Regions from separate parts of the Pseudarthrobacter sp. R1 genome, predicted to be linked through region 1. Evidence: riboswitches for the same ligand, from Rfam matches in the RefSeq annotation. Region 1 holds a riboswitch; the other holds the start of a gene.
The links. Region 1 has a riboswitch for thiamine pyrophosphate ahead of M8J71_RS13865 (FAD-dependent oxidoreductase). Riboswitches for the same ligand answer to the same signal wherever they lie in the genome.
Positions count from the first base shown of each region.

Region 1 (4,522 bases):
TCAGGCTCAGGTGCTTCTGCTTGTAAAGGTCGATGAGGCGGCCGGGTGTTCCCACCACGATCTCCACGCCCTTCTTCAGCGCCTCCACCTGCGGCTCGTAGGCACGGCCGCCGTAGATGGTGGTGATGCGGGCGTTGCGCTTGCGGGACGCCGTCTGCAGGTCATTGGCCACCTGCACGGCGAGTTCGCGCGTAGGGACGATGACCAGGGCCTGCGGGGCGCCGGGAACCGGGAGCTTGTCGTAGCCGGGGTCGTCCTGGCCCACCACCCGCTGGAGGGCAGGGATGCCGAAACCGAGCGTCTTGCCCGTACCGGTCTTGGCCTGGCCGATGATGTCGTGGCCGGACAGGGCCACCGGCAGGGTCATGGCCTGGATGGGGAACGGGTGGGTGATCCCGGCGTCGGCCAGGGATTCCACGATATCAGCCCGGACGTTGTAGTCCGCGAAGGACTTCTCCGCGATTTCGTGGGGCTTCTCGTCCGAGATAATGGTTTCTTCCGGCTCGATGGTCTCGGTGCCGGTCTCGTCGGTCAGAAGCTGGTGGGTATGCAATTCACTCACAGTGGAGTTTCCTTATTCATTTGGGCAATGGCGCTGCCTGCTCAACGGGCCGGCCAAAGGCTGTTCCGGAGCACGCTCGGGCGCACAAGCAATTCCAGTGGAAGCCGATCGCGGGCTATCTAAATGCTGGCACTGGTGACCAACGGGTGTATCTCAAGATCGCGTAGGGGCGGGCTTGTTGGTTTCAAATCAAGGAAATCAACGACCGGGCATCCATATCTACCTCTTCAGTCTAGCCGCAGGCGGCCCGAATCCCGGCTTTCACGGCCGGGTGGCCCCTTGCGGCGTTACTCAACGAGTTCGAAATGGACTTCCCGCGTGACGATATCCGAGGAGACCAGGCGGACCCGGACCTTCGTTCCGGACACCAGTTCCCCGGCGCAGCGGGCGGTCGCAGCGGGGTCTGCAATCTGGATGATTCCCGAACTGCCGTTGCCGTTGCCGTTCTTTCCGTTGCCGTTGCCGTTTTTGCCGTTTTCCTTTTGTGGCTTGGACCCGGAGATCACGATTGCGTCGAATTCCTGCCCGATGTGGTTAACCAGCAAGGCAGCCTCCACAGTGTCCAGGGCCATGCGCTCCATCCGTGATGCCAGCTGGTCGGACCCGGCCATGATCTCAGGCAGGGACTGAAGCGCCTCCCGTGCCCAGGCCGGTACATTGCCGCCATTACTCAAGGCCTCGCAGATCACCAGGACAAAACGGTCCACGAGGCGGCGCAGAGGAGCGGTGGTATGGGCATAGGCGGCGCCAATGGCGGACTGGACTGCGTCCTCCGGGACGGAACCGTCAAAAGCCGTATAGGCAGCGCCGCGGAACAGCATGCCGGCCGAGTGCAGGATGGCAAGCTGGCGGGGATCGGTGGAGTCGAGGCTGCGCAGGTATTCGCCGTAGCTGACCTCGCCGTCCCAGGGCTTGCCAAGGGCCTCCGTCTGAAGCCGGAAATGGTTCAGGGAGCGCTCGTCCGGGGACGGCATGGTCCGCAGGATGCCCACCTTCCCCGCCAGCATCAGGCCCGCCGCGGCCATTCCGGTCATGAGGGAAATCTGCGCGTTCCAGTCCTCCACCGGAAGCTGGGGAGCGGCGGCAATCCGGTAGCCGCCGTCGGGAAGCTGGACGATCTCCTGTTCCGGCATGTTCAGGCTGGCGCCGCCGCGGGCCCGTTCCAACTCCACGCGCTTGAGCCCCACTTCCTTAAGGAGCTGCAGCACAGGGGAGGCGGTACCGGCGTCGAGCTCCGCCTGCACGCCTTTATAGCTGAGCTTCGCGCGGCTGCGCATCCGGGCCCGCTTTACGGCCACGGACGTCACCTCGGCGGCGCTGTCCAGGCGGAAGTCCCAGACGAACGCCGAGCAGTCCTGCCCGGGAAGGAGGCTCCCGGCCTGTTCGCTGATGACTTCCGGATGCAGCGGGATCCGGCCGTCGGGGGCATAGAACGTCTGGCCCCGGCGGCGCGTTTCAGCGTCCAGGGGCCCGCCGGGGGCCACAAACGCGGGCACATCGGCGATAGCGTACAGCACGTGGTAGCCGTCGCCGTCGGCTTCAATAAACAGCGCCTGGTCCAGGTCGGTGGACGACGCCGGATCGATGGTGATGAATTCGACGCCGGTGAGGTCGTAAGTAGGGAGCTGCAGGGATTCGACTGCCGCTTTCGCGTCAGCCACCGCCTCCTCGGGGTAGGTGCCCGGCAGCTCCAGCTCGGTCCTCAGGGCACTCAGCGCTTCCTCAAGCGCGTTGTTGTGCTCGTGGACGTTGGGGGCCAGCCGATGGTGTGACACGAAAATCAGCCTAGCCGGAATTGGGGCCATAGTGCAGGCATCGGGCCCGGAGCGGCGTTGTCAGGAGTTTGGGGCATCCAGGGCGGCGAGCAGTGCAGCAGCGGCGGCTGCTGGATCGCCCGCTTCCGTAATGGCCCGGACCACCACTATCCTGCGTGCGCCTGCGTCCACCACCTGCTCCACGTTGCCATGGTCAATGCCGCCGATCGCGAACCAGGGAACACCGCCGTCGGACTGCCCTTCCTGCTCCGCCGGCCGGGCAGCTTCGGCGGCATACTTCACCAGCTCCAGTCCCACTGCTGCCCGCCCCGGTTTGGTGGGGGTTGCCCACACTGGTCCCACGCAGAAGTAGTCCAGCCCGGCGGGGCGGGCGGCCGCACCGAGCGCCGCGTCCACCTGGGCCGGGGTGTGGCTGGACAGGCCGATGGCGGCGTTGCCGTTCAGCAGGGTGCGTGCAGCGTCCAGGGGCAGGTCCTTTTGGCCGATGTGGAAGACAGGTGCCCCGGACAGCACCGCGATGTCGGCACGGTCGTTGACAGCCCAGAGCCGGCCGTGCCGCTCTGCCGCTTCCTTGAGCACCGCCAGGAGTTCCAGCTCCTCTGCTGCCTCGATGGTCTTGTCGCGCAGCTGGATGATGTCCACCCCGCCGGCGAACGCTGCGTCCACAAACTGGTCGAAGTCGCCGCGGTCCCTGCGGGCGTCGGTGCAGAGGTAGAGGCGGGCGGCGTTGACGCCGTTGCTGATCTTGGCGCTGCTGAGGACGTCGGTGCCGGCGGCAGGGGTGTGGGACACATTCATGGGGGAAAGCCTAGTTCCTCTACACTGGCCTCGTACTGCGGGAGCCCGCGGCAGCTGTCACAAAGCGCCGGGCTGAGAGGGCGTCAGAGCCGACCGCTTGACCTGATCCGGCTAATACCGGCGTAGGGAAGGAGACAGATGGGCGCAGCATCAGAGCCCCCGACCGTGGACGCGGCCGACACCATCCATGCTGATGTGGCGGTGATCGGCGGCGGCGTGATCGGCCACGGTATCGCGTGGGAGGCGAAGCGTTCCGGCCGTTCCGTGGTGGTGATCGATGACGCACCGGGTTCGGGGGCCAGCTGGGCGGCCGCCGGGATGCTTGCCCCGGTGAGCGAGCTGCACTACCAGGAGGAGGATCTCCTGGAATTCATGCTGGATGCCTCGGCCCGCTGGCCGGCTTTTGCCGCCGGCCTCACCGAAGCGTCGGGAACAGATCCGGGATACATTACGACGCCGACCCTCGCCGTGGGTGCCGACGCCGCCGACCGCCGCGCCCTGATGGACCTCCGCGCCGTTCAGCAGGCCAGCGGCCTGTCCGTAGAGCCGCTGACCGTCCGGGACGCGCGACAGCGGGAACCCCTGCTCAGCCCGGGGATCGCCTGCGCCCTGGACACTCCGGCCGACCACCAGGTGGACCCGCGGCTGTTGGTGGCGTGCCTGCAGGCCGCCTTGGCTCATGGCACGGATGGCGGACGCGGGGACAGAGACAAAGGTGCGGGACGCGGCACTGCGGCAGCCGGCTTCGTCGGCGGTATTGCGGTAGCGGCCAAGGCAACCGGGCTGCTGTGGCGCGGGGGAGCTGTTGCCGGCGTGCGCCTGGCGGACGGGGGAACCGTGCTGGCCGCCGAAACAGTGGTGGCGAACGGGCTGCACGCGGCAGCTCTTGAAGAGCTGCCGCCAGGGCTGAACCTGCCACTGCGGCCCGTCCATGGGGACATCCTGCGCCTGGCAGTGCCCCGGCACCTGCAGCCCCTGGTGACGTCCACGGTCCGCGGGCTGGTGCACGGCGTTCCGGTCTACATCGTTCCCCGCAGGGACGGCACGGTGGTGATCGGGGCAACGCAGCGTGAGGATGCGCTGTCCGGCACGGACGCCGTTTCCGCCGGTGGCGTGTACCAGCTCCTCCGCGACGCGCAGGTACTGGTTCCCGCCGTCGCCGAACTCGAACTGCTGGAATGCACAGCGCGCGCCCGTCCCGCAACGCCCGACAACGCGCCGCTGCTGGGGCGGGTTCCCGCCCCGGAGGCAGCGGCCGACGGGGAGCGCGGGTACGTTTCCGGGCTCATCATCGCCACCGGGTTCTTCCGGCACGGAGTCCTGCTGACGCCGGCCGCAGCCGCCGTCTGCCGGGACCTGCTGGACGGCCGCGAGGACCCCCGATGGG
Region 1 covers NZ_JAMKFI010000008.1:644,410-648,931, forward strand. Annotated here, with positions in the region: gene M8J71_RS13850 (DEAD/DEAH box helicase) at 1-562, opposite strand, end outside; gene M8J71_RS13855 (RNB domain-containing ribonuclease) at 850-2,337, opposite strand; gene thiE (thiamine phosphate synthase) at 2,398-3,135, opposite strand; TPP riboswitch at 3,163-3,281, shown strand; gene M8J71_RS13865 (FAD-dependent oxidoreductase) at 3,274-4,522, shown strand, end outside.

Region 2 (4,522 bases), 630 kb from region 1:
TAGTCCGCGATCTTTGGCCTGGCCGCAGACATGGCGGCGATGAGGCTGGACTTGCCGGCGGACGGGAAGCCCACCAGGGCGATGTCGGCGATCGACTTGAGTTCCAGGACAATATCGCTGGCTTCGCCTTCGATGCCGAGCAGGGCGAATCCAGGAGCGCGTCGTTTCTGCGATGAAAGGGCAGCATTGCCCAGGCCGCCAATGCCGCCTGCTGCGGCTACGTACTCGGCACCTTCTCCGACGAGGTCCGCGAGGACGGTGCCGTCCTTGGACTTGACCACGGTGCCGTCCGGGACAGGGAGGATGAGCGTCTCGCCGTTCTTGCCGCCGCGCCAGTCGCCCATGCCGGGGCCGCCGTTGCTGGCGTGGCGGTGGGGTGCGTGGTGGTAGTCCAGGAGGGTGGTGGTCTGGTGGTCCACGCGAAGGATCGCGGGGCCGCCGTTGCCGCCGTTGCCGCCGTCGGGGCCGCCCAGCGGCTTGAATTTCTCGCGGTGGACAGAGACGCACCCGTGGCCGCCGCTACCGCCGGATACGTGCAGTACTACCCGGTCTACAAAGCTGGCCACGTGGATCTCCTCAGTGCTGTTTCCTGGACGCCGCCGGGCGCCAAGACGATTGTAATGCGGTTAAAAGAACAGTGGAGCGGACCATCTGGCCCGCTCCACCGCTTCAGAACTATTTGTTACTCTGCAGCTGCAGCAGCAACGATGTTGACGACGCGACGACCGCGGCGGGTGCCGAACTCAACGGCTCCCGGGGTCAGTGCGAACAGGGTGTCGTCGCCGCCACGGCCAACGCCGGCGCCCGGGTGGAAGTGGGTGCCGCGCTGGCGGACGATGATCTCGCCGGCGGAAACAACCTGGCCGCCGAAGCGCTTTACGCCGAGGTACTGAGCGTTGGAATCACGACCGTTGCGAGTGGAGCTCGCGCCCTTTTTATGTGCCATTTGAAATGCCTGCCTCTAAATTCTGGGGATCTGCTGAAAAACCTGAACAGTAACGAAAGTTACTGGATACCAGTGATCTTGACCTTGGTCAGTTCCTGGCGGTGACCCTGGCGCTTCTTGTAACCGGTCTTGTTCTTGAACTTCTGGATCACAATCTTCGGACCACGGAGGTCGTTCAGGATCTCAGCCGTAACAGTTACCTTGGCCAGGTCAGCAGCGGCAGAGGTGACCTTGTCACCGTCAACCAGGAGCAGTGCGGGCAGCTGAATGGTGCTGCCAGCTCCACCGGCGACGCGGTTCAGGGTAACGAAGTCTCCAACGGAAACCTTCTCTTGGCGGCCGCCTGCGCGGACAATCGCGTACACCACTTGGGAACTCACTTCTCTCGACGTTTATTACTAAATTTGCGTGCGGAACCGGCCTGTAAAAGCCTGGTTTCTCGCTGTGCCTCAACGCCGTGGGGTCATAACCCAAGTGTTGGCGTAAGCACCGAAGATCTAGAATACGCTAATTTTGCCTTCGGCCGCAAATGAGGCTGGTTCCGGCGGGTGGACTGTGATAGGTGCCACAGCTCAACTCCGGCGTCCGCACCGTGCCCCACCATAGTACCGGCAAGGCCACGGGCAGTGCGTCAGGAGTACAGGCGCGGCGCGTCGAAGAAGTCCACTTCCAGGCGGCAGGACTGCCTAAACGCCGTGACCATTGCTGCCCGGTCCGCGGCCGAGGCCAAACGTGCCGCTTCGTCCACGATCGCAATGGCCCTGCGGGTGGCAGCTGCGAAGTCTTCGTCCGCGTAGGTGCGCAGCCAGTCCGCATACGGGTGCACCGACGGTTCGCCGGCGGCAACGAACCGGGCGTAAAGCGCTGCTCCCACCTCGGCGTAGAGCCAGAAGCAGGGCAAAACGGCCGCCGCCAGGACCGCATAACTGCCCGACGCCGATGCCGCCGTCAGGTGGTCCACGTAGGACTTCGTAACAGGGCCAAGCCCGGGCTGCACGGTTCGCGTGCCCAGCCAGGAGCGGTGCAGCTCGGACTCGACTTCGAGGCACTGCCGGGCAGAGGCCGCCCAGAAGAGCTGCTCCGCCTCGGTGGGTGCCAGTGCACTGGCCCTGGCCAGCACGCGCGAATAGCCGTTGAGGTAGATGGCATCCTGCGCGAGGTAGTACGCGAACTCCTTCTCGCCCAGGCTGCCCGAGGCCAGGTTGCGGATGAAGTCCAGGGCATGGATGTCGTCCAGGTCCTGCTGCGCCTCGCGCCAGAGTATTGCGGCGAAGCTCCCTTCAGATAGCACCGGCTGCTGGTGGTGGAAGTGGTGCACCGGCCCGTTGCCTGTTCCCACCTCCAGTGTTCCCGATGCCTCCAGCGCGCCGGCCAGCCAGGGTTTGACTTCACGGAGGGAAGCCTCCCAGTCCCCCAGGCGTGCCTGTGCCGTTGCCATGGCGGAGGACAGTGAACAGCCAGTGCCATGGCTGTTCCGCGTTGCCACCCGCTCCCCCGGCACCACCACTACTTCATCGGACAGAAGGCCCGTGGTGTTAACCAACGCATCGGGGCACTCGTCGCCGTCCAGGTGGCCGCCCTTGACCAGCACAATGGCGCCGGTGGCAGCGGCGAGGGCGCGGCCCTGTTCCAGCGCCCCGGCCCAGGTGTCCTGCAGTTCGCCGCCAACGAGCATGGCAAGCTCCGCCAGATTGGGGGTGATGAGGTGGGCCAGCGGAAGAAGCCCGCGCAGTGCCGCTTCGGCAGATTCTTCCAGGAGCCGGTCACCGCTGGTGGCGACCATCACCGGGTCCAGGACCACGACGGCGGGGCGCACCTTCCGGAGCCATGCCGCCACTGCCTCGATCACCTCGGCACTGCCCAGCATTCCAATTTTCACAGCGTCGATGCCGATGTCGTCACTGACCGCATCCAGCTGCTCGCTCAGGAACGCTGCGGGCGGCACATGAACGGACCGGACTCCGCGGGTGTTCTGGGCGGTCAGGGCCGTAATGGCAGCCATCCCGTAGCCGCCCAGCGCGGCAATGCTCTTAAGGTCGGCTTGGATACCGGCGCCGCCGGAAGGGTCGGAGCCTGCTATGGAAAGGACCCGGGGTACGGGCCTGCCCGGGCGTGTCGGTGCCGCAGGAAATGTTGCCGAGGTGGCAGTGGGCATTACAAGGGTCGTAGACAAGAGACATCCCTTCGCCGGTGCTAGCCGGACAGGTTCAACGGGTGTGAATCTCAGCCGGCTCTCTGCGCGGCACCCCGTGTCGGTTCCCCAGCCTAGCTTTTTTGCCTGGCGCAGGCCGAAGGTGACACATTGCGACCCGGCGCCGTGCCTTGAAATGCCGCACTGCCGTTGCATCGCTGGCCTTACACACGAAAATGCCCGGCCGGCCCTGTTGTGGCTGGCCGGGCATTTACTTGCCGGGGACGCTTAGAGCTCCGAGGCCGGAACCCCGACGCCCAGGATGATGGGCGCCTCGGCCGGCTTCACGGTGCCGGCATTGCCGTCACTGGAGCCGCCGGCACCGGCCGGTTCGGGGGCCTTCGCCTCGTGGGTATGCCCCGTGCCGGCTGACGCCACGTTTTCGTGATGCTGCACAGTGGTTTCGTTGGCAGCTCCCTGGGCACGGCTGGCACTGCGGTTGCGCCGCGGCCGGCGCTGCCGGGACTGCTCCAGCGTGTGGTCGCTGTAGTCCTTCGCCGGTGCTGCAGCTGCGGGCGCCTGTACGGGCGCCGCCGATTCCACGGGCTCCACCGGCTTCTGCTCCGGTTCTGCCTGCTCGGGCTGGTCTTCGGCAGGTGCCGGCTGGCCAAGGTGGGCGAAGGCCTCCGCAAGCCGGTCCAAGGTCAGGGCAGGCTTCTGCGGCTGCTCTTCAGCGTGCTCAACGAACGGCAGCACCACCTTCTCGCCGCCGAAGGTCAGCACGGCAGCCTGGCGCGCTTCGTCGTCACGCTTCGCAGCTTCGGCTGCGGAGGCAGCGGCAGGCTGGGTGGCGGCCGCCTGCTTGGCCGCCGCCACTTCGTCGTCGTGCAGGTGGGCTGCATGCGCGGCGGCGGCAATGTTGGCAAGGGCCAGCCTTGTGGCCTCCGCCTTGGCATGCCGTTCAGCGTCCGAGGGGTCGGGGTGGACCGTGTGGACGTGCACGGCTGCTGCTGCCGGGGCAACCTCCGGCTGCTGGCCACCGCGGCCCCGCCGGCGTTTGCGGTCCGGGCGCGCGCCGGGCTGGTTGTTGTCGACGCGCTGGGCGTCGTTGCGGTGGCCTTCGCTGCGGGCTTCCGGCCTGCTGTCGGTTCGCTGGACGTGGTGCTCGGCGGCCACAATGTTGGCCCGTCGGTGCTCAACGGGGTCGTCATGGGTAACCACGCCGCGGCCAGCGCACGCTTCGCACTGTTCGCCGAAGACTTCGAGGAGCCCGGTGCCCATCCGCTTGCGCGTCATCTGCACCAGGCCGAGTGACGTAACTTCCGCAACCTGATGCTTGGTGCGGTCGCGTCCCAGGCATTCCACCATGCGGCGGAGCACGAGGTCGCGGTTGGATTCCAGGACCATGTCGATGAAGTCGATGACGATGATGCCGCCGATATCGC
Region 2 covers NZ_JAMKFI010000008.1:1,277,689-1,282,210, reverse strand. Annotated here, with positions in the region: gene obgE (GTPase ObgE) at 1-566, opposite strand, end outside; gene rpmA (50S ribosomal protein L27) at 683-946, opposite strand; gene rplU (50S ribosomal protein L21) at 1,006-1,314, opposite strand; gene thiD (bifunctional hydroxymethylpyrimidine kinase/phosphomethylpyrimidine kinase) at 1,578-3,101, opposite strand; TPP riboswitch at 3,109-3,206, opposite strand; gene M8J71_RS16885 (ribonuclease E/G) at 3,366-4,522, opposite strand, start outside.
Region 2: linked by a shared signal. The riboswitch ahead of thiD (bifunctional hydroxymethylpyrimidine kinase/phosphomethylpyrimidine kinase) and the one ahead of M8J71_RS13865 (FAD-dependent oxidoreductase) in region 1 are both predicted to bind thiamine pyrophosphate.